Regions from separate parts of the Cupriavidus sp. IK-TO18 genome, predicted to be linked through region 1. Evidence: riboswitches for the same ligand, from Rfam matches in the RefSeq annotation. Region 1 holds a riboswitch; the other holds the start of a gene.
The links. Region 1 has a riboswitch for glycine ahead of IPF36_RS11170 (D-amino acid dehydrogenase). Riboswitches for the same ligand answer to the same signal wherever they lie in the genome.

Region 1 (9,185 bases):
TCCAGCAGCATCACCACCGACCAGAACGTGCCGACCGGATTGGCCAGGCCCTTGCCCATGATGTCGAAGGCCGAACCGTGGATCGGCTCGAACATCGACGGATAGCGGCGTTCCGGGTCGATATTGCCGGTTGGGGCGATGCCCAGGCTGCCGGCCAGCGCCGCGGCCAGGTCGCTCAGGATGTCGGCGTGCAGGTTGGTGGCAACGATGGTGTCGAGCGACTTCGGGCGGTTGACCATGCGCGCGGTGGCGGCATCGACCAGTTCCTTGTCCCAGGTGACGTCCGGGAAATCCTTCGCCACCTGCACCGCGACCTCGTCCCACATCACCATGGCGTGGCGCTGCGCGTTGGACTTGGTGATCACCGTCAGCTGCTTGCGCGGACGCGATTGCGCCAGCTTGAAGGCGAAGCGCAGGATGCGTTCGACGCCGACGCGGGTCATCATGCTGACATCGGTGGCGGCCTCGATCGGATGGCCCTGGTGCACGCGGCCGCCGACGCCCGAGTATTCGCCTTCCGAGTTCTCGCGCACGATCACCCAGTTCAGGTCTTCCGGCGCGCAGCGCTTGAGCGGCGCGTCGATGCCCGGCAGGATGCGGGTCGGGCGCACGTTGGCGTACTGGTCGAAGCCCTGGCAGATCTTCAGGCGCAGGCCCCACAGCGTGATGTGGTCGGGGATATGCGGGTCGCCGGCCGAGCCGAACAGGATCGCATCCTTGTCGCGCAGCGCGTCCAGGCCATCGGCGGGCATCATCACGCCGTGCTGGCGGTAGTAGTCGCCGCCCCAGTCGAAGTCTTCGAACTCGAAGCGGAAATCGGCGCCGGCGGCGGCCAGCGCTTCCATCACCTGGCGGCCCGCGGGTATCACTTCCTTGCCGATGCCATCGCCGGGGATGGTCGCGATGCGGTAGGTCTTCATCTCTTGTCTCCTGGTCAGAATCCGTGTGAATCCGTGTGTTTGCACGATTGCGTGGAATGGATTCTGGGCCGTGGACAAGGTTTTGGATCGCTTGTAAAGTTAAACCATTCTTAACCTGAGATTAAAGCTGGCATGGCATCGTCCGCAGGGATCCAGCCGTCGGAACTGGGCTTTTTCACGTCGGTGGCCACCGCCGGCAGCCTGAGCGCGGCCGCGCGCGACCTTGGCATCACAACCGCGGCGGTCAGCAAGCGGCTGGCACAGATGGAGGCGCGAATCGGCATGCCGCTGGTCACGCGCACCACCCGGCGCATGAGCCTGACGCCCGAGGGCGAGGTCTACCTGGAGCACGCGCGGCGCATCCTGAGCGAGATCGAGGACCTGGACCAGCTGCTGACGCGTTCCAAGGGCAAGCCGAGCGGCCTGCTGCGCGTCAATGCCACGCTGGGGTTCGGCCGCATGCACGTGGCGCCGGTGATTTCCGAGTACGTCGCGGCCTATCCCGAAGTCGACGTGCAGCTGCAGCTGTCGGCCGACCCGCCACCGCTGAACGAAGACGCGTTCGACGTCTGCATCCGCTTCGGCCAGCCGCCCGATGCACGCATCGTGGCGCGCAAGCTGGCGCCCAACCGGCGCCTGCTATGCGCGTCGCCCAAGTACCTGCGCGATCACGGCATCCCCAACACGCCGGCCGACCTGCGCCGCCACAACTGCATCGGCATCCGGCAGGGCAGCGACGCCTATGGCGTGTGGCGCCTGACCACCGGCAAGGGGGCCAAGGCGCGTACCGAAACCGTGCGCGTGCGCGGCAACCTGACCACCAACGACGGCGAGATCGCGGTCAACTGGGCGCTGGAAGGCCACGGCATCCTGATGCGGGCCGAATGGGATATCGAGCGATTCCTGCGCAGCGGACGGTTGGTGCAGGTGTTGCCGCAGTACGCCACGCCGGAGGCCGACATCTACGCGGTCTATCACCAGCGGCATCAGCTGTCGTCGCGGCTCCGGCTGTTCGTCGAGTTCATGGCGGCGAAGTTCAGCGAGTTCGGCGAGCCGGCAAAAGTGCCGGCATGACTGTCGCTGCATGCAGCATTTACAACCCGGCGCTGCCTGGTGCGCCGAAAGCAAGGCCTGCGTGGATGGTGCGTTTCCTGCATGGCGCTGTACTCCACGTGCTGCGATCCAAACGGACAGGAGGCCACCGCCATGAGCATCTTCAAGGACATCCTCAACAAGCTGCTGGGCCGGGCCAAGCCGGCTGCCACGACTTCGGGCACCCCCGCCGGCACATCCGCCGGCACAGCGGCTGGCACGCCGACCTCGGCAGGCGCGGCACCCGCGCCGTCGAGCCCGTCGCCCGCGTCGGCAGGCGCCACCACGCCCGCAGGCAGCGCTGGCCAGGCCGCGGCCAAACCCACGCCGCTGTCGGGCGTCGACGTCGAATCCATCATGGACAACCTGGTCAGGGAGAGCGGCCAGACGCTGAACTGGCGCACGTCCATCGTTGACACGATGAAGGCGCTGGGCATCGACAGCAGCCTCGAGCACCGCAAGGAACTGGCGCGCGAGCTGCACTACAGCGGCGACATGAACGATTCCGCCGGGATGAATGTCTGGCTGCACAAGCGCCTGATGCAGGAGCTTGCGGCCAACGGCGGCAAGCTGCCGGCGGACTTGTCGTAAGGAAATCCGGGAAGCGTTGGCGGCTGCCTCAGGAAAGGGCCGGCGGCCGCCTCAGCCGCCGATGCCCGCCCAGCGCAGGTGCTTGTCCCAGTCGGCGTCGCCGATCACGCCGGATACGCCCTGCCGCTGGCCGTCGGCCCGATAGAAGTACGTGCGCGGCATCTCCCCCATCCAGTCGGGATCGACCGAATAGCGCAGCCTCTCCTGCGGCTCGTTGCCGAACATCCACGCGTCGCGCGTCAGGTTGACGCGCTTGAGCAGCTGCTGCACCTGCGGCAGCGCGTCGGGCCGGTCCATGGCCAGCGTGACCACGCGCAGGCTGCGATGCTTCGCCTGCAGCTTGCCGATGGCTTCGAAATTACGCTTGCAGTAGACGCAGTCGAGCGACCACACCACCAGCACGAAGGGCTTGCCCTGCTGGCTGGCACTGAGCTGCGCGGCACTGGCGGATTCGAACACCGATACGCGTTCGGCCGCGTGCGCCATGCCGGCGACGCCGAGCGCGATCGTGGCGCCCGCCAGCGCGGCGATGAGTTTGCGACGCAATGTCATGCGCCCTCCTGCGCCAGCGGGAAGACCTGGAAGCCTTCGGCCTCGGTGCGCCACAGCACGTAGGCGCGGCCGCCGTGCTGCAGCAGGTGCGGCTGGTCCGAATCGCGCGCGGTGCCGGCAACCTGGCGCGTCTGCCAGGTCTTGCCGCCGTCCTGCGACAGCATCGCCGAGAGCCGGGTCTGCTGGCCGTCGAACGATTTCCACGCCACCACGATGGGATGGTCGTCGAGCGCGACGATATCGGCATGCTGCGCGCGCGGGTCGTCCAGCGGACGCTGCGCCTGCAGCTTGCCGTCCCGGAAGCGGCCGACCGATACCGTCGGCTTGCCTGCCTTCACGTTGAACCAGACCATGTGCAGCATGCCGTCCGGCGCCACCGCGGCGCCCGGGCCGTGGTGCGGGCAGGCGTCGATGCGCCAGTCGTCGAAGGTCGCGCGCTGCATCGGCGCGGGCGTGCCGTCGGCGCCGAGCAGTGCCACCGCGTGGTCGCGCGCGTTGGGCGGGAACACGTGGCGCCACAGCGCCAGCATCTTGCCGTCCGGCGTCGGCGCGAGCGCGATGCGGCAGCATTCGCAGGACTGGTCGGCGATCTTGTAATCGCCCTGGAAGCTCTTGCCGTGGTCGGCCGATACCGCGTAGTAGATCGCAGCGCCGGCATAGGGCTGCCTGCGCGCTTCGGCGGCGACCACGTCGCGCTTGTCGATCCAGCTGACGAAGACGCGGCCGGCCGGGTCCACCGCGATCGCGTCGAAGCGGTGCGCGATCTGGTCGCGGTTGGCATGCACGGTCACCGGCGCGGCAAAGGTCTTGCCGCCGTCGGCGGAGCGCGCGAAGCGGATAAAGCCGGTATAGGGCTTGGGCAGCGGCTGGGTCCAGGTGACGTAGATCTCGCCGTCGCGGCCGGTGGCAACCTTGGGCCGGCTGTCGTGGTCAGCAGCCACGGCTTCGGGCACGCGGTTGACGTGCTGCACCGGCCCGAAGCTGCGACCCTGGTCGGCCGACGCGCGCACGGCCACGTGCTGGCCGTCCTTGTAGGCGATCCACAAGCGGCCGTCGCGATCGAAGGCGGCGCCGGTGCCGAGTTCGCTCATCGCCTTCGGCGCCGCGCTTTGCGCACCGTGGCCGGCATGGTTGCCATGGGACTGCGCCATCGCGGCGAACGCCGTGCAGGCGATCACGCCGGCGGCAAGGAAGCGGAAGCTGCGGGGCAAGCGCTGCAGGGGAATGGTCAGGATCGGACTGGTCACTGCACTCAGAAGGAAAGCTTGGCCTCGGCGTAGAACGTCCGGCCCGGGTACGGGTGGTAGACGAAGTAACGCTGGTCGGTCAGGTTGTCGATGCCAAGCCCGAGCCGCACGTTCCTGGCGGGCTTGTAGGTCACCTTGACGTCGAAGGTCAGGAAACTGCTGGTGCCGCCGAAGGTGTCGGGATTGACGTCGCTGTTATCGAGCGTATTGTACTGCCGCCCCGAATAGGTCATCGCCAGCGTGCCGGCCCATGCCGGCGTAAAGCGGTAGGTGCCGACCAGGTTCGCGCGCCACTGCGGGATGCGATAGAAATACTTGCCCACCGATGCCGGGTTATTGGCATTCTCCAGCGTCTTGGAATGGTTGTACGCGCCGCTGGCCGACAGGTCGAAGCCGCTGGTCAGCACGTCGCGCCCGTCGTAGGCAAGCTCGATGCCACGCGTACGCACGCGGTCCACGTTCTGGAAACTGGTGACGGTGGGGAACACCGTGGTATTGGTCTGGCTGACCAGCGCATCGCGGATGTCGTCTTCATACACCGACACGCGGAAGTACGAACGGTCGACCGTGCGTTCGAAGGTCAGGTCCTTCGAGAAGGAGCGCTCCGGTTTCAGGTTGGGATCGTTGTTGATCAGCGAGGTGCCGGTGATGCGGCCCTGGAACAGCTCGGCGACGGTCGGGTAGCGCCAGGCCTGGCCGAGCGACAGCCGGCCCAGCCAGTCCTGACCGATGGCCTTTTCCAGCGCCAGCTTGGGCGACCAGTTGGACTCGCTGCGCACCGGGTAGGCGACATCTACGCCTGGCTGGCTGCGGCTGCCGTCATAGGCGCGCCAGTGCTCCCAGCGCACGCCCGGGATCAGCTTCCAGTCCTCGGCGAAGTACCACGCGTCCTGCGCGTACAGCGCCTGCGTCTCGGTCTTGCCGGCAAAGGCGTTGTTGAACGCGGAGATGGTGGCGGCCTGCCAGTCCGAGGTGTTGTAGGTGGTGTTGCTGAGCCTGTAGTTGTCGTAGTGGTAGCCGAGGGTGACCCAGTGGCCGCCCTTGAGCTGCTGCGGGCGGTAGTCGGCCTTCAGGTCGAGCGTGCGCCAGCCGGTGCCGTCGCCATAGGTCACCGTGCCCGGGCCATTGCCCGCGGTGCTGGCGGTGCGGCTGATGTCCTTGGTGACATCGAACAGCGATGCCACGCCGGAGAAATTCCACCCGGTCTCGTTGCGCGTGCGCAGCGACAGGCCGTAGAGCCAGCGCGCGTCCTCGCCATTGCCCGGCGCAAACGCGTTGGCGGGGATCACGTAGCGGAGGCCGCCGATATTGACCGGGCCGCTCGACACCACGTTGCCGTCGGCATCGCGCAGGTAGCTGCCGGTGGCGCTGGAGCGGTCCTGCTGCCAGTAGGCGGCGGTGAATTGCGCCTGCAGGGTATTGGTGATGTCGTAGCCGAGCTTGAGCTTGAGCTGGTCCTGCACGGTGTGCGTGACGCCCTCGCTGTTGACGCCCATCACGGTGCGGTCGGCGCCGGTCTGGTCCTGGTCGAAGTAGGCGCCGGTCACGGGCTTGTCGGCCGAAGTCGCCCGCACGCTGGAGCGCGCCGCGGTGTAGAAGCTCAGCGGCTGGCTCTTGCTGTCCTGCCGGTCGACGCTGACCAGCCACGAGAACGGCCCGGCGCGGTCGCCCACGTAGGCGTTGGCGTGCACGCCGTTGAAACTGTCGTGCGTGCCGTACAGGTTGAAGCGCTGCGTGAATAGCTGCACGCTGGCATCGCCCTCGAACTTCTCCGGTGTGCGCGTACTGATCAGCACGGTCGCGCCCAGCGAATTGCCCGGGTACAGCGCCGAATACGGGCCATACAGCACGTCGACGCGCTCGATCTCGGCGGCGTTGACCAGCGACCAGCGCGGCGGGAAAGTGAAATCGGAGCCCAGCAGGTTGGAAAGCAGCAGGCCGTCGGCATAGACCAGCCCGCGCGCCGACTGGCGCGAGCTAGTGCTGCGCACCGAGATGATCGAGTTCATATCGCCGATGAAGCGCTTGCGCACGGCGAGGTTGGGCGCGTACTTGAGCGCGTCTTCGGTGTTGACCACGTTGAAGTCCGCCATGCGTGCGGCGCTGATGCCATAGGCGGGCGATGGCGTATTGGGCGGCGTGGCCGGCGTTTCGCCGCGCCCGGTCTTCGCCGAGACCACGACTTCCTGCAAGGGCTGCGGCGCGCTGACGGGTTCATCCGGCTGCGCGCCGGCGATGCCGGGGCCCATCAGCGCGGCCGAGGCGGCCAGCGCAATCCGATTTCTTCTCACTGGAATACCTTTTCTGTTCTTCTGGCTCGCCCGACCGGTGCGCCGTATCCGGCTCGTGCTACGGCGCACTTCCTCCGCGTAGCGAGTGCTGACATTCTAGGGGGCGGGTCGGCTTGACGCAGTGCGACATAGCGCCGCGCCGGTAAAGAAGCGACTCGACCCATCCATGCGAACACGACTGGCTCTATTCGCGTTTACCCGCATATCCACTTGCGGCCTTTGTCTCTAGATTTGCGCGGATTGGCGTTCGCGCCAACGTGATGCTGGGAGAGACTGATCCGGCGGCAGCCGCCGCGGACAGCGCCGAAGGAGCAACCGCCCCGGAAACTCTCAGGCAAAAGGACCGGTATCACGCGTCACAGCACTCTGAAGAATGCCGCCATCGTCAGCCGGCATACCGAAGGAGCAAGCGGCCCCCGCCACCGGTACCCCCGGGCACCACCGGCGGCTGTCGTGAATCTCTCAGGTCAGGAACAGAGGGGGCGTCCGCCACGCATGTCGCGTGCGGGCTCCCACCCCGACGTTTCTGGACTGCCAGATCATGAAGACAATCGCCGTCATCGGCGGTGGCATCACCGGTGTCACCACGGCCTACGCGCTCGCCCGGCGCGGATTCTCCGTCACCCTGTTCGAGCGCCACCGCTACGCCGCGATGGAAACCTCGTTCGCCAACGGCGGGCAGCTATCCGCCTCCAATGCCGAGGTGTGGACGCACTGGTCCACCATCATCAAGGGCCTGAAGTGGATGCTGCGCAGCGACGCCCCGCTGCTGGTCAACCCGCGCCCGAGCTGGCACAAGCTGAGCTGGTTCGCCGAGTTCATCGCCTCGATCCCGCATTACCGCCGCAACACCATCGAGACCGCGCGCCTGGCCATCGCGGCGCGCGAGCACCTGTTCGCGTGGGCGGCGCAGGAAGGCATCGACTTCGACCACAAGCGCGAAGGCATCCTGCATATCTATCGCGACAAGGCGGGCTTCGAGCACGCGGGCCGCGTCTCGGCGCTGCTGGCGCAGGGCGGGCTGGAGCGCCGCGCGGTAACGCCGGCGGAAATGCGCGCAATCGAGCCGACGCTGGCCGGCACCTACTACGGCGGCTATTTCACCGAAAGCGATTCGACCGGCGACATCCACAAGTTCACCAGCGGCCTGGCCGCCGCCATCGAGCGCATGGGCGTGCACTGCCGCTACGGCGAGGACGTGCGCAAGGTCACCACCGATGGCCGCAGCGCCAGCGTGACCGTGCAGGAAGGCGCGGACAGCGCCACCTCGACCTTCGACGGCGCGGTGATCTGCGCCGGCACCGCCAGCCGCGCGCTGGCCGCCGGGCTGGGCGACCGCGTCAACATCTATCCGGTCAAGGGCTATTCCATCACCGTCAACCTGAACGACGCGGGCAGCCGCACCGCGGCGCCGACCGTCAGCCTGCTCGACGATGAAACCAAGCTGGTCACCAGCCGCCTGGCCGACGACCGCTTCCGCGTGGCCGGCACCGCGGAGTTCAACGGCTTCAACCGCGACATCCGCGCCGACCGCATCCGGCCGCTGGTGGAATGGGTGCAGCAGTGCTTCCCCGGCGTCAGCACGCGCAGCGTGGTGCCGTGGGCGGGGCTGCGGCCGATGCTGCCGGATATGCTGCCGCGTGTTGGGCGGGGGCGGGCCCGGTGCGTGTTCTACAACACCGGGCATGGGCACCTTGGCTGGACGCTGTCGGCGGTGACGGCGGATATGGTGGCGGGGGTGGTGGCGCAGGCGCTGGTTGAGCCGAAAGTCTCGGGCGTGGGCTCGCTGGGACTTGCCAAGGCTTGAGATTGCCAGTTGAGCGCCTCGCTATTGCCAGCGCTGGCCCTCTCCCCCAGCCCCTCTCCCGCTCGTGGGAGAGGTACGGGGGAGAGGGCGGGAGCCTCCACGGAGTGAAGCGCCATCGCCCGCCGTGAACCGCTCAGGCCGGCGCAAACACCGGCACCGGCGCCCCATCCACGCTGGGCGCGAACCTGACCTTCACCTTCTGCCCGATGCGCACCTCATCGAGATCGCAATCGACGATATGGGTCATCATGGTCACGCCCTCGTCCAGCGTCACATAGGCAATGCAATACGCCTGCGGGCCAGCCTTGCGCGTGACGCTGTACGAGTAGATGGTGCCGCGGCCGCTGGCGGTCTTCCAGACCGTATCGCCCATGCAGAACGGGCACAGCGTGCGCGGATACCAGTGCGTCTTGCCGCATGACTGGCAGTGCTTGACCAGCAGCCGGCCTTCGCGCGCGGCCTGCCAGAATTCGATGTTGTCGGGCTGTTCGTCCGGGGCCTTGTAGGCCATGGGAGTGTGCGGGGTCGTCATGTCAGTTGCTCCGGCGATCGTTCATTATTCGCGCTCGAGGATCAGGGTGGCGCTGCCGTGGCGCGAGCCCAGGTAGCCGCCGGTGCCTTGCGCCAGCGCCAGGTCGCAGTTCTTCACCTGCACCGCCGGATGCGCCTCGCCGCGCAGCTGGCG
Region 2 (9,185 bases), on a different contig from region 1:
CCTATGCCGGACTGGGCCGCGCACTGGCGGCGCAGGGCTGGTATGGCTTCCTGGTCGGCCTGTCGTCGGTCAGTGCCACGGCCGCGCGCGAGATCCTGGGTACCGGCTACGCCGGCGGCATGGTGCTGACCCAGGTCGCGCCCGGCCCGCAGCAGGCCACGCTGCGCGTGGTCAGGGAACACGTAGCGCGCATGAAGCAATACCTGGATGAGCCGCCGTCCTCGGCGACGCTGGCCGGCTATATCGGCGCCGCATGGCTGGCACGGGCGCTGGCCGGCGTGCGCGCCGGCGGTGCCGCCGAGCTGCGCCGCGCACTGCAAGGCCGTGTCGACGTGGGGGACTTTACCCTCGACTTCAGCCACGGCCAGCGCGGCTCGCAGTACGTCACGCTGGCGGTGTCAGGCGCGCGGTAGCGACAGGCGCGCGCGCCGCGCATTCTCGACCAGGTTGACCACCGTGCGCCGCAGCTCCGACGGCCACGCCAGCAGCGGCTGCGCCTGGCCGCTGAGCGCGACCTCGTGGCCGCTGTCGGCGGCGTCGTCGACCACCGCCTGTAGCAGGGCGAGCACGTCCAAAATTGCCCCCGCACGCTGGCGCGGCGGGGGCCAATTACAGGGAAAAACCAGACTTGATGTCTGGCGCGGCAAGACCCGGGCAGCCCCTGCCGCCGCAAGCCGCACACCGTGAAAAGCGCAGAGCGGCACAACCGTCATGCTAAGGACAGCGGCGCGCGCGGTCTTGTCGGCCTGGTAGGGTTTTGTATCGGGCTTCGTACCTAAGATCAGCCGGCCGCCGTCTTGCCTGGGCCGCCGAGCAGCGCCTTGAGCGCGCCGAGCCGGTCCTTGGGGCTCATCGCCGGAGTTTCGTCCTTGGGTGCCGGCGCTTCTTCCAGCTTCATCTCGCCGATAAAGCGCGACGGCTGGCAAGAGTACGTCTCGCGCGCGCGCTTGCGCTTCTTGCACCAGCTGATCTGCAGGCTGCGCTGCGCGCGCGTGATGCCGACGTACATCAGCCGGCGCTCTTCCTCGATCTTCTCGTCGGTCATGTCGTCGTCTTCGCGGCAGTGGGGCAGGATGCCCTCTTCCACGCCGACCAGGAACACGTGCGGATATTCCAGCCCCTTGGACGCGTGCAGCGTGGACAGCCGCACGGCGTCGGGATCTTCCTCGCGCCCTTCGAGCATGCTCATCAGCGCCACGGTCTGCGTCAGCTCAAGCAGGTTCTTGCCTTCGCTGCCGAAGCCGTCGGCGTTGTCATAGCCGGTGGCTTCCTCGCCCTCGGCCGCTTCCGGCTTGGTGCCCTTGCGCTTGAGCCATTCGAGGAACTCCAGCGTGTTGGTCCAGCGCGACTGCGCCTGGCGCTCGTCGAAGCTGTCGTACAGGTATGCCTCGTAGTGGATGCCGGCCATCAGGTCGTCGAGCACTTCGGTGGCCGGATCTTTGGCCGCGCGGTCGGCCAGCCGCACCATCGATTCGCAGAACACGCGCAGCGGCTCCAGCTGGCGCGGCTGCAGCTTGCCCTCGATGCCGCCCATCATCGCCGCCTCGAACAACGACACCTTGGCCTGCCCGGCAAACGTGCCCAGCACTTCGAGCGTGGTATTGCCGACGCCGCGGCGCGGCGTGGTGATCGCGCGGATAAAGGCGGGATCGTCGTCGGGATTGGCGATCAGGCGCAGGTAGGCGCAGATGTCCTTGATCTCGGCCTTGTCGAAGAAGCTCTGGCCACCCGACAGCACATAGGGAATGCGCTCGCGCCGCAGGATCTGCTCGAACAGCCGCGCCTGGTGGTTGCCGCGGTACAGGATGGCGTAGTCGCGGAACTGCGCGCGGCGCTCGAACTTGTGCGCCGACAGGCGGAACACCACCGACTCCGCCTCGTGCTCCTCGTCGTTCATCGGGTGGATGGCGATGGGATCGCCCATGCCGTGCTCGCTCCACAGCTTCTTGTCGAAGAGCTTGGGATTGTTGGCGATGACCGCGTTGGCCGCTTCCAGGATGCGCACGGTGGAGCGGTAGTTCTGCTCCAGCTTGATCACCTTGAGGTCGGGGAAGTCGGTCTGCAGCCCGCGCAGGTTGTCCAGCGTGGCGCCGCGCCAGCCGTAGATGGCCTGGTCGTCGTCGCCCACCGCGGTAAAGGCCGGCGCGCGCAGGTGCGAGCCCCCCGCCAGCAGCTTGAGCAGCTGGTACTGGCAGGCGTTGGTATCCTGGTACTCGTCGACCAGGAAGTAGCGCAGCCGGTTCTGCCACTTCAGCTGCACCGCTTCGTTGCGCGCGAACAGTTCCGCGGGCAAGCGGATCAGGTCGTCGAAATCCACCGCCTGGTACGCGTTCAGCGTGGCGACGTAGTTGCGGTAGACCAGCGCGGCCTGGTGCTCGTCGGCATTGGCCGCCTGCGCGATCGCGGCCTCGGGGTCGACCATGCCGTTCTTCCACAGCGAGATCGTGCTCTGCACGCCGCGGATCAGCTTCTTGTCGGTGGTGCCGAGCTGCTCCTGGATCAGGCCGAAGCAGTCGTCCGAATCCATGATCGAGAACTGCGGCTTCAGGCCGACGTGTTCCGCCTCCATGCGCAGAATCTGCACGCCCAGCGAGTGGAAGGTACAGACTGTGAGCTGCTTGAGCGGGATGCGCTTGCCCTCGCGCGTGGTCTTGCCTTCCATCAGCTTGCCGATGCGTTCCTGCATCTCCTTGGCAGCCTTGTTGGTGAAGGTGACGGCGGCGATATGGCGCGGCTCGAAGCCCTTGTCTTCGATGAGGTGCGCGATCTTCTGCGTGATCACGCGGGTCTTGCCCGAGCCCGCCCCGGCAAGGACGAGGCAGGGTCCGTCCAGATAGCGGACGGCTTCAGATTGGGCGGCGTTGAGGCCGTGGCTCATGCGCGGGAATGCTTGCGTGGGGTGGTCGGGACGGCGTCGCGCCCTGTACAACACATGGGGCGGCGCCGGACGCAAAGCTAATCATGTTAACACGCTGGGCCGGCCCTGATCAGTCAGCGGGAACCGCTTTTTCCGGGGGCGGGGACGTTACCGAAGTAACACTTGGTAAGTCCCAAAACCGGGCGTCCGGGCCCTCCTCTAACCAGTATGGCGGGATGGCAGACCTGCGTCCCGAACGTACTCAAAGTTACTTTCGGAGCCCATCATGAAAATGCTACGAGCCTTTTCCAAAGCGACGATGGCCGGCATAGCCGTTGCGGCCCTGGCCACCGGCTGTGCCGACATGACACCGAAGCAGCGCAACACGGTCATTGGTGCCGGCGTGGGCGCGGCCGGCGGTGCTGCGTTGACGCACGGTAGTGCCGCAGGCACGCTGGGCGGTGCCGCCCTGGGCGGCGTGGTCGGTAACGTAATGACCGACGACCATCGCCGTTGATAGGGCGAATGGCTGCTGGCGGGGGGCGCCCGCCGCGTTGACAAAGGCAGGGCCCTCCCGTACATTGCGCGCATCCGACCGGGAGAGCGCGCATATCTGCGCCGCCGAAGGGGTATCACCCGAAAACTCTCAGGCACCACGGACCGCTCGGATCGGCATGCAACATGCACACGATGCATGCCGCACTCTGGAGAGCGGCACCCGCCATTCGTGGCGAGCGTGCCCACCGAAGGGGCGCGCGAGGACGGGATTCAACGAATCCGCCTCGTAATCTCTCAGGTATCGAGGACAGAGGGGTCATCCGCCGCAGCGGATTGCTTGGCCATTGGCATAGCGATCGTTGCGGCGGATGGCCCTTTTTTGTTTTCGCAACCCGACATTGCCCCCGAGGATTCCATGACGCTCCAGGCCACGCCCCTCAACGCCATCCACCGCGCCCTCGGCGCCCGCATGGTCGACTTCGGCGGCTGGGACATGCCGGTCAACTACGGCTCCCAGATCGAAGAACACAACGCCGTGCGCACCGACGCCGGCATGTTCGACGTGTCGCACATGTGCGTGGTCGACCTCAGCGGCCCCAATACCCGCGCCTTCCTGCGCGGCCTGCTGGCCAACAACGTCGACAAGCTGCAGACGCCGGGCAAGGCGCTGTACTCGTGCATGCTCGACGAAAAAGGCGGCGTGATCGACGACCTGATCGTCTATTTCTTTGCCGAGGACCGTTTCCGCCTGGTGGTCAACGCCAGCACCGCGGTCGGCGATATCGACTGGATCCGTGCGCGCAACGACGCCACCGGCAGCGGCGTGACCATCACCCCGCGCCGTGAAGATGTTGCGCCCGCGGGCGCGCAGCCGCTGGCGATCGTCGCGGTGCAGGGCCCTAACGCCCGCGCCAAGGTGTGGAGTACCTTCCCGTCGACCCAGCCTTCCGATGCGCTCAAGCCGTTCAACGCTGTCGTGGTGCAGGACCCCGCACTTGGCGAAGTCATGGTCGCGCGCACCGGCTACACCGGCGAAGACGGCTTCGAGCTGGTGGTGCCGGCGGCCAGCGTCGCCGGCCTGTGGGAAAAACTGAATGCCGCGGGCGTGCGCCCGGCCGGCCTGGGCGCGCGCGACACGCTGCGCCTGGAAGCCGGCATGAACCTGTATGGCCAGGACATGGATATCAGCACCTCGCCGCTGGACGCGGGCCTGGCCTGGACCGTCGACCTGCAGAGCGAGCGCGACTTCACCGGCAAGGCGGCACTGGCCGCGGCCGGCTCGCGCCAGCAATTCCTCGGCCTGATCCTGCGCGACAAAGGTGGCGTGCTGCGCGCCCACCAGAAGGTCATCACCGCCGCCGGTGACGGCGAAATCACCAGCGGCACCTTCAGCCCCTCGCTGTCGCAATCGATCGCGTTCGCGCGCCTGCCGCAGGGCGTGAACGTCGGCGACACCGTGCAGGTGGAGATCCGCGACCGCAAACTCAACGCGACTGTGGTTAAACTGCCGTTTGTGCGTAATGGCAAGGCACTCGTGAGCTAAGGGAAACATCCGCTCACCCAACGGTCGCCCTCGCCTGCCGGCAGCGTTGCCGGGCAGGCATCACCCAACAAGAAACAGATCTGAATCCGGAGAACCTTCATGAATTTCCCCGCCGACCTCAAATACACCGAGTCGCATGAGTGGGTGCGCGTCGAAGCCGACGGCACGCTCACCATTGGCATCACCGACCACGCACAGGATGCGCTGGGCGACATCGTCTTCCTGGAACTGCCCGAAGTGGGCAAGTCGGTCGGTGCCGGCGACGCGCTGGCAGTGGTGGAATCGGTGAAGGCCGCTTCCGATATCTACGCCCCGGTGGCCGGCGAAGTGATCGCCGTCAACGAAGCCGCCACGGCCGAGCCGGAAAGCGTCAATGCCAATGCCTTCGACGCCTGGCTGTTCAAGCTCAAGCCGGCCAACAGCGACGACGTCAACGGCCTGATGTCGGCCGACGCGTACAAGGCCAGCGTCGGCGCCTGATCGCCCCGCCGGTCCCGCACCCGGGATCGGCACACAGCATTTGCAGCGCCGCGGCACGGCTGACCACCTGCCGCAGCGCTCCCCACGAGGTTCTTGCCAATGAACGCCCCGCTTCCCATGACCGCCGCCCAAGGTAACCGGCCCACGCTGGCCGAACTGGAGGCGCGCGACGCCTTCGCCGCCCGCCACATCGGCCCCGATACCCCCGAACAGCAGCACATGCTGAAGGTGCTCGGCTACGACAGCCGCGCCGCGCTGATCGATGCCGTGATCCCCGCCGCCATCCGCCGCCGCGACGGCATGCCGATGGGCGAGTTCACCGAGCCGCTGAGCGAGGAAGCCGCACTGGCCAAGCTGCGCGGCCTGGCGCGCAAGAACCGCGTACTGAAGAGCTTTATCGGCCAGGGCTACTACAACACCGTCACGCCCGCGGTCGTGCTGCGCAATATCTTCGAGAACCCGGCCTGGTACACCGCCTACACGCCCTACCAGCCGGAAATCTCGCAAGGCCGCCTGGAAGCGATGCTGAACTTCCAGCAGATGGTCACCGACCTGACCGGGCTGGATATCGCCAACGCGTCGATGCTCGATGAAGGCACCGCTGCCGCCGAAGCGATGACGCTGCTGCAGCGCGTGAACAAGCACGACTCCAGTATCTTCTTCGTCGCCGACGACGTGCTGCCGCAGACGCTGGAAGTGGTGCGAACGCGCGCGCTGCCGCTGGATATCGAAGTGAAGGTCGGCCCCGCCGCCGACGCCGCTGCTGCGGGCGCCTTCGGCGTGCTGCTGCAGTACCCGGGCGTGAACGGCGACATCAATGACTACCGCGCCATCGCCGACGCGGTGCACGCCGCCGGGGGCCTGGTGGTGGCTGCCGCCGACCTGCTGGCGCTGACGCTGATCGCCGCGCCGGGCGAATGGGGTGCCGACGTGGCCGTGGGCAACTCGCAGCGCTTCGGCGTGCCGCTGGGCTTTGGCGGCCCGCACGCCGGCTACATGGCGGTGAAGGATGCGTTCAAGCGCTCGATGCCGGGCCGTCTGGTCGGCGTGACCGTCGACGCGCAGGGCAACAAGGCGTATCGCCTGGCGCTGCAGACGCGCGAACAGCATATCCGCCGCGAAAAGGCGACCTCCAACATCTGTACCGCGCAGGTGCTGCTGGCGGTGATGGCGTCGATGTACGCCGTATACCACGGCCCGCAGGGCCTGAAGCGCATCGCGCAGCGCGTGCATCGCCTGGCCGCGACGCTGGCCGCCGGCCTGGAGCAGCTTGGCTTCGTCCGCACCAACGCCACCTTCTTCGACACGCTGACGCTGGAGACCGGCTTCAACACCGAAGCCATCCATGCCGCCGCCACCGCGCGCGGCATCAACCTGCGCCATGCCGGCGCCACGCGCGTCGGCATCTCGCTGGACGAGACCGCCACCCGCGACGACGTGGTTGCGCTGTGGGAAATCTTCACGCAAGGCAAGCCGCTGCCGGCGGGCCTCGATTTCGACAAGCTCGAAGCCGCCATCAATGACGCCTTCCCGGCCGAACTGGCGCGCGCCAGCGAGTACCTGACCCATCCGGTGTTCAATACGCACCACGCCGAGCACGAGATGCTGCGCTACCTGCGCATGCTGGCCGACAAGGACCTGGCGCTGGACCGCACCATGATCCCGCTGGGCTCGTGCACGATGAAGCTGAACGCCACCAGCGAGATGATCCCGGTGACCTGGCCCGAGTTCAGCCAGATCCACCCGTTCGCGCCGCTGGACCAGACCGTGGGCTACCGCGAGATGATCGACCAGCTCGAGGCCATGCTGTGCGCCGCCACCGGCTACGCCGCGGTCAGCCTGCAGCCCAACGCCGGCTCGCAAGGCGAGTACGCGGGCCTGCTGATCATCCATGCGTATCACGCCAGCCGCGGCGAAAGCCATCGCGACATCTGCCTGATCCCGTCGTCGGCGCACGGCACCAACCCGGCGTCGGCGCAGATGGCCGGCATGAAGGTGGTGGTGGTGGCCTGCGACGAGAACGGCAACGTCGACCTGGAAGACCTGGCGAAGAAGGCCGAGCAGCACAGCAAGAACCTGGCTGCGATCATGATCACCTACCCGTCCACGCACGGCGTGTTTGAGCAGGGCGTGCAGCAGATCTGCGAGATCGTGCACAAGCACGGCGGCCAGGTCTATGTCGACGGCGCCAACATGAACGCGATGGTCGGCACCGCCGCGCCGGGCCAGTTTGGCGGCGACGTGTCGCACCTGAACCTGCACAAGACCTTCTGCATCCCGCACGGCGGCGGCGGCCCGGGCGTTGGCCCCGTTGCGGTCGGCGCGCACCTGGCGGATTTCCTGCCCAACCAGGACAGCGTCGGCTACCGCCGCGACGACCGCGGCATCGGCGGCGTGTCGGCGGCACCGTTCGGCTCGGCCAGCATCCTGCCGATCTCGTGGATGTATATCGCGATGATGGGTTCGGCCGGCCTGACCGCCGCCACCGAGAACGCCATCCTGGCGGCCAACTACGTGGCCAAGCGCCTGGCGCCGTACTACCCGGTGCTGTACACCGGCCAGCACGACCTGGTCGCGCACGAGTGCATCCTGGACGTGCGCCCGCTGCAGAAGGAGACCGGCATCAGCAACGAAGACGTGGCCAAGCGCCTGATGGACTACGGCTTCCACGCGCCGACCATGAGCTTCCCGGTGCCGGGCACGCTGATGATCGAGCCGACCGAGTCCGAAGCACTGCATGAGCTGGACCGCTTCATCGACGCGATGATCGCGATCCGCCAGGAAATCGGCCGCGTCGCCGACGGTACTTTCGACCGCGAGGACAACCCGCTCAAGCACGCGCCGCACACCGCCGCGGTGGTGACCGCGAACGAGTGGACCCACAAGTACACGCGCGAGGAAGCCGCCTATCCGGTGGCGTCGCTGCGCACGCAGAAGTACTGGCCGCCGGTCGGCCGTGCCGACAACGTGTATGGCGACCGCAACCTGTTCTGCAGCTGCGTGCCGGTCAGCGACTACGTGGTCGACTGACGCACCCCCGGGCCGTGCCATCGCATCTGCGGTGGCTCGGCCGCCGCACTATTCTCAAGATGGCGGGCCCGCCGGCGGCGGTGTCCGTTGCCGTACTTCGACCGCCTGAAAAGAGCCTCTGCAAGGCCACCCCATTGCTGGAGACATTCCGTGGCAGTCAGCGTCTTCGATCTGTTCAAGGTGGGCATCGGCCCGTCGAGCTCGCATACCGTGGGCCCGATGCGCGCGGCCCTGATGTTCGCGCAGGGGCTGGAGCGCGACGGCCTGCTGCCGCAGGTGGCCAGCGTGCGGGTCGAGCTGTACGGCTCGCTCGGCGCCACCGGCAAGGGGCACGGCACCGACAAGGGCGTGATCCTCGGCCTGATGGGCGAGTCTCCCGACACCATCGATCCCGATTCCATCGACAGGCGCCTCGCCGCGTTGCGCAAGTCGCGCGAGCTGTCGCTGCTGGGACGCCATATCGTGCCCTTCGTCGAGAAGGAGCACATCGCGTTCTACCGCCGCGAGGCCCTGGCCGAGCATCCCAATGGCATGAAGTTCCATGCCTTCGACAGCAGCGGCGCGAGCCTGCGCGAAGCGCGCTACCTGTCGGTGGGCGGCGGCTTCGTGGTCACCGCCGGTGCGCCCAACACCCAGGTGCTCAACGCCGCGCAGCAGCTGCCGCACCCGTTTCGCAGCGGCAAGGACATGCTGCAGATGGCGCAGGACAGCGGCAAGAGCATTGCGCGGCTGATGCTGGAGAACGAACTGACGTGGCGCAGCGAGCAAGAGGTCATC

Region 2: it holds a riboswitch for glycine, as region 1 does, so the genes downstream of both, gcvT (glycine cleavage system aminomethyltransferase GcvT) here and IPF36_RS11170 (D-amino acid dehydrogenase) in region 1, are expected to answer to the same signal.

The regions. Positions count from the first base shown of each region.
Region 1 is NZ_JADGMP010000012.1:248,902-258,086, forward strand. Features, by position in the region: gene IPF36_RS11140 (tartrate dehydrogenase) at 1-920, opposite strand, end outside; gene IPF36_RS11145 (LysR family transcriptional regulator) at 1,053-1,994, shown strand; gene IPF36_RS11150 (DUF3597 domain-containing protein) at 2,127-2,603, shown strand; gene IPF36_RS11155 (hypothetical protein) at 2,655-3,155, opposite strand; gene IPF36_RS11160 (sialidase family protein) at 3,152-4,375, opposite strand; gene IPF36_RS11165 (TonB-dependent receptor) at 4,408-6,693, opposite strand; glycine riboswitch at 6,948-7,049, shown strand; glycine riboswitch at 7,050-7,180, shown strand; gene IPF36_RS11170 (D-amino acid dehydrogenase) at 7,235-8,500, shown strand; gene IPF36_RS11175 (Zn-ribbon domain-containing OB-fold protein) at 8,634-9,032, opposite strand; gene IPF36_RS11180 (thiolase domain-containing protein) at 9,057-9,185, opposite strand, start outside.
Region 2 is NZ_JADGMP010000002.1:128,927-138,111, forward strand. Features, by position in the region: gene IPF36_RS01935 (ABC transporter substrate-binding protein) at 1-413, shown strand, start outside; gene IPF36_RS01940 (hypothetical protein) at 399-569, opposite strand; gene IPF36_RS01945 (UvrD-helicase domain-containing protein) at 782-2,878, opposite strand; gene IPF36_RS01950 (glycine zipper 2TM domain-containing protein) at 3,144-3,374, shown strand; glycine riboswitch at 3,444-3,530, shown strand; glycine riboswitch at 3,552-3,676, shown strand; gene gcvT (glycine cleavage system aminomethyltransferase GcvT) at 3,771-4,898, shown strand; gene gcvH (glycine cleavage system protein GcvH) at 4,998-5,378, shown strand; gene gcvP (aminomethyl-transferring glycine dehydrogenase) at 5,478-8,408, shown strand; gene IPF36_RS01970 (L-serine ammonia-lyase) at 8,559-9,185, shown strand, end outside.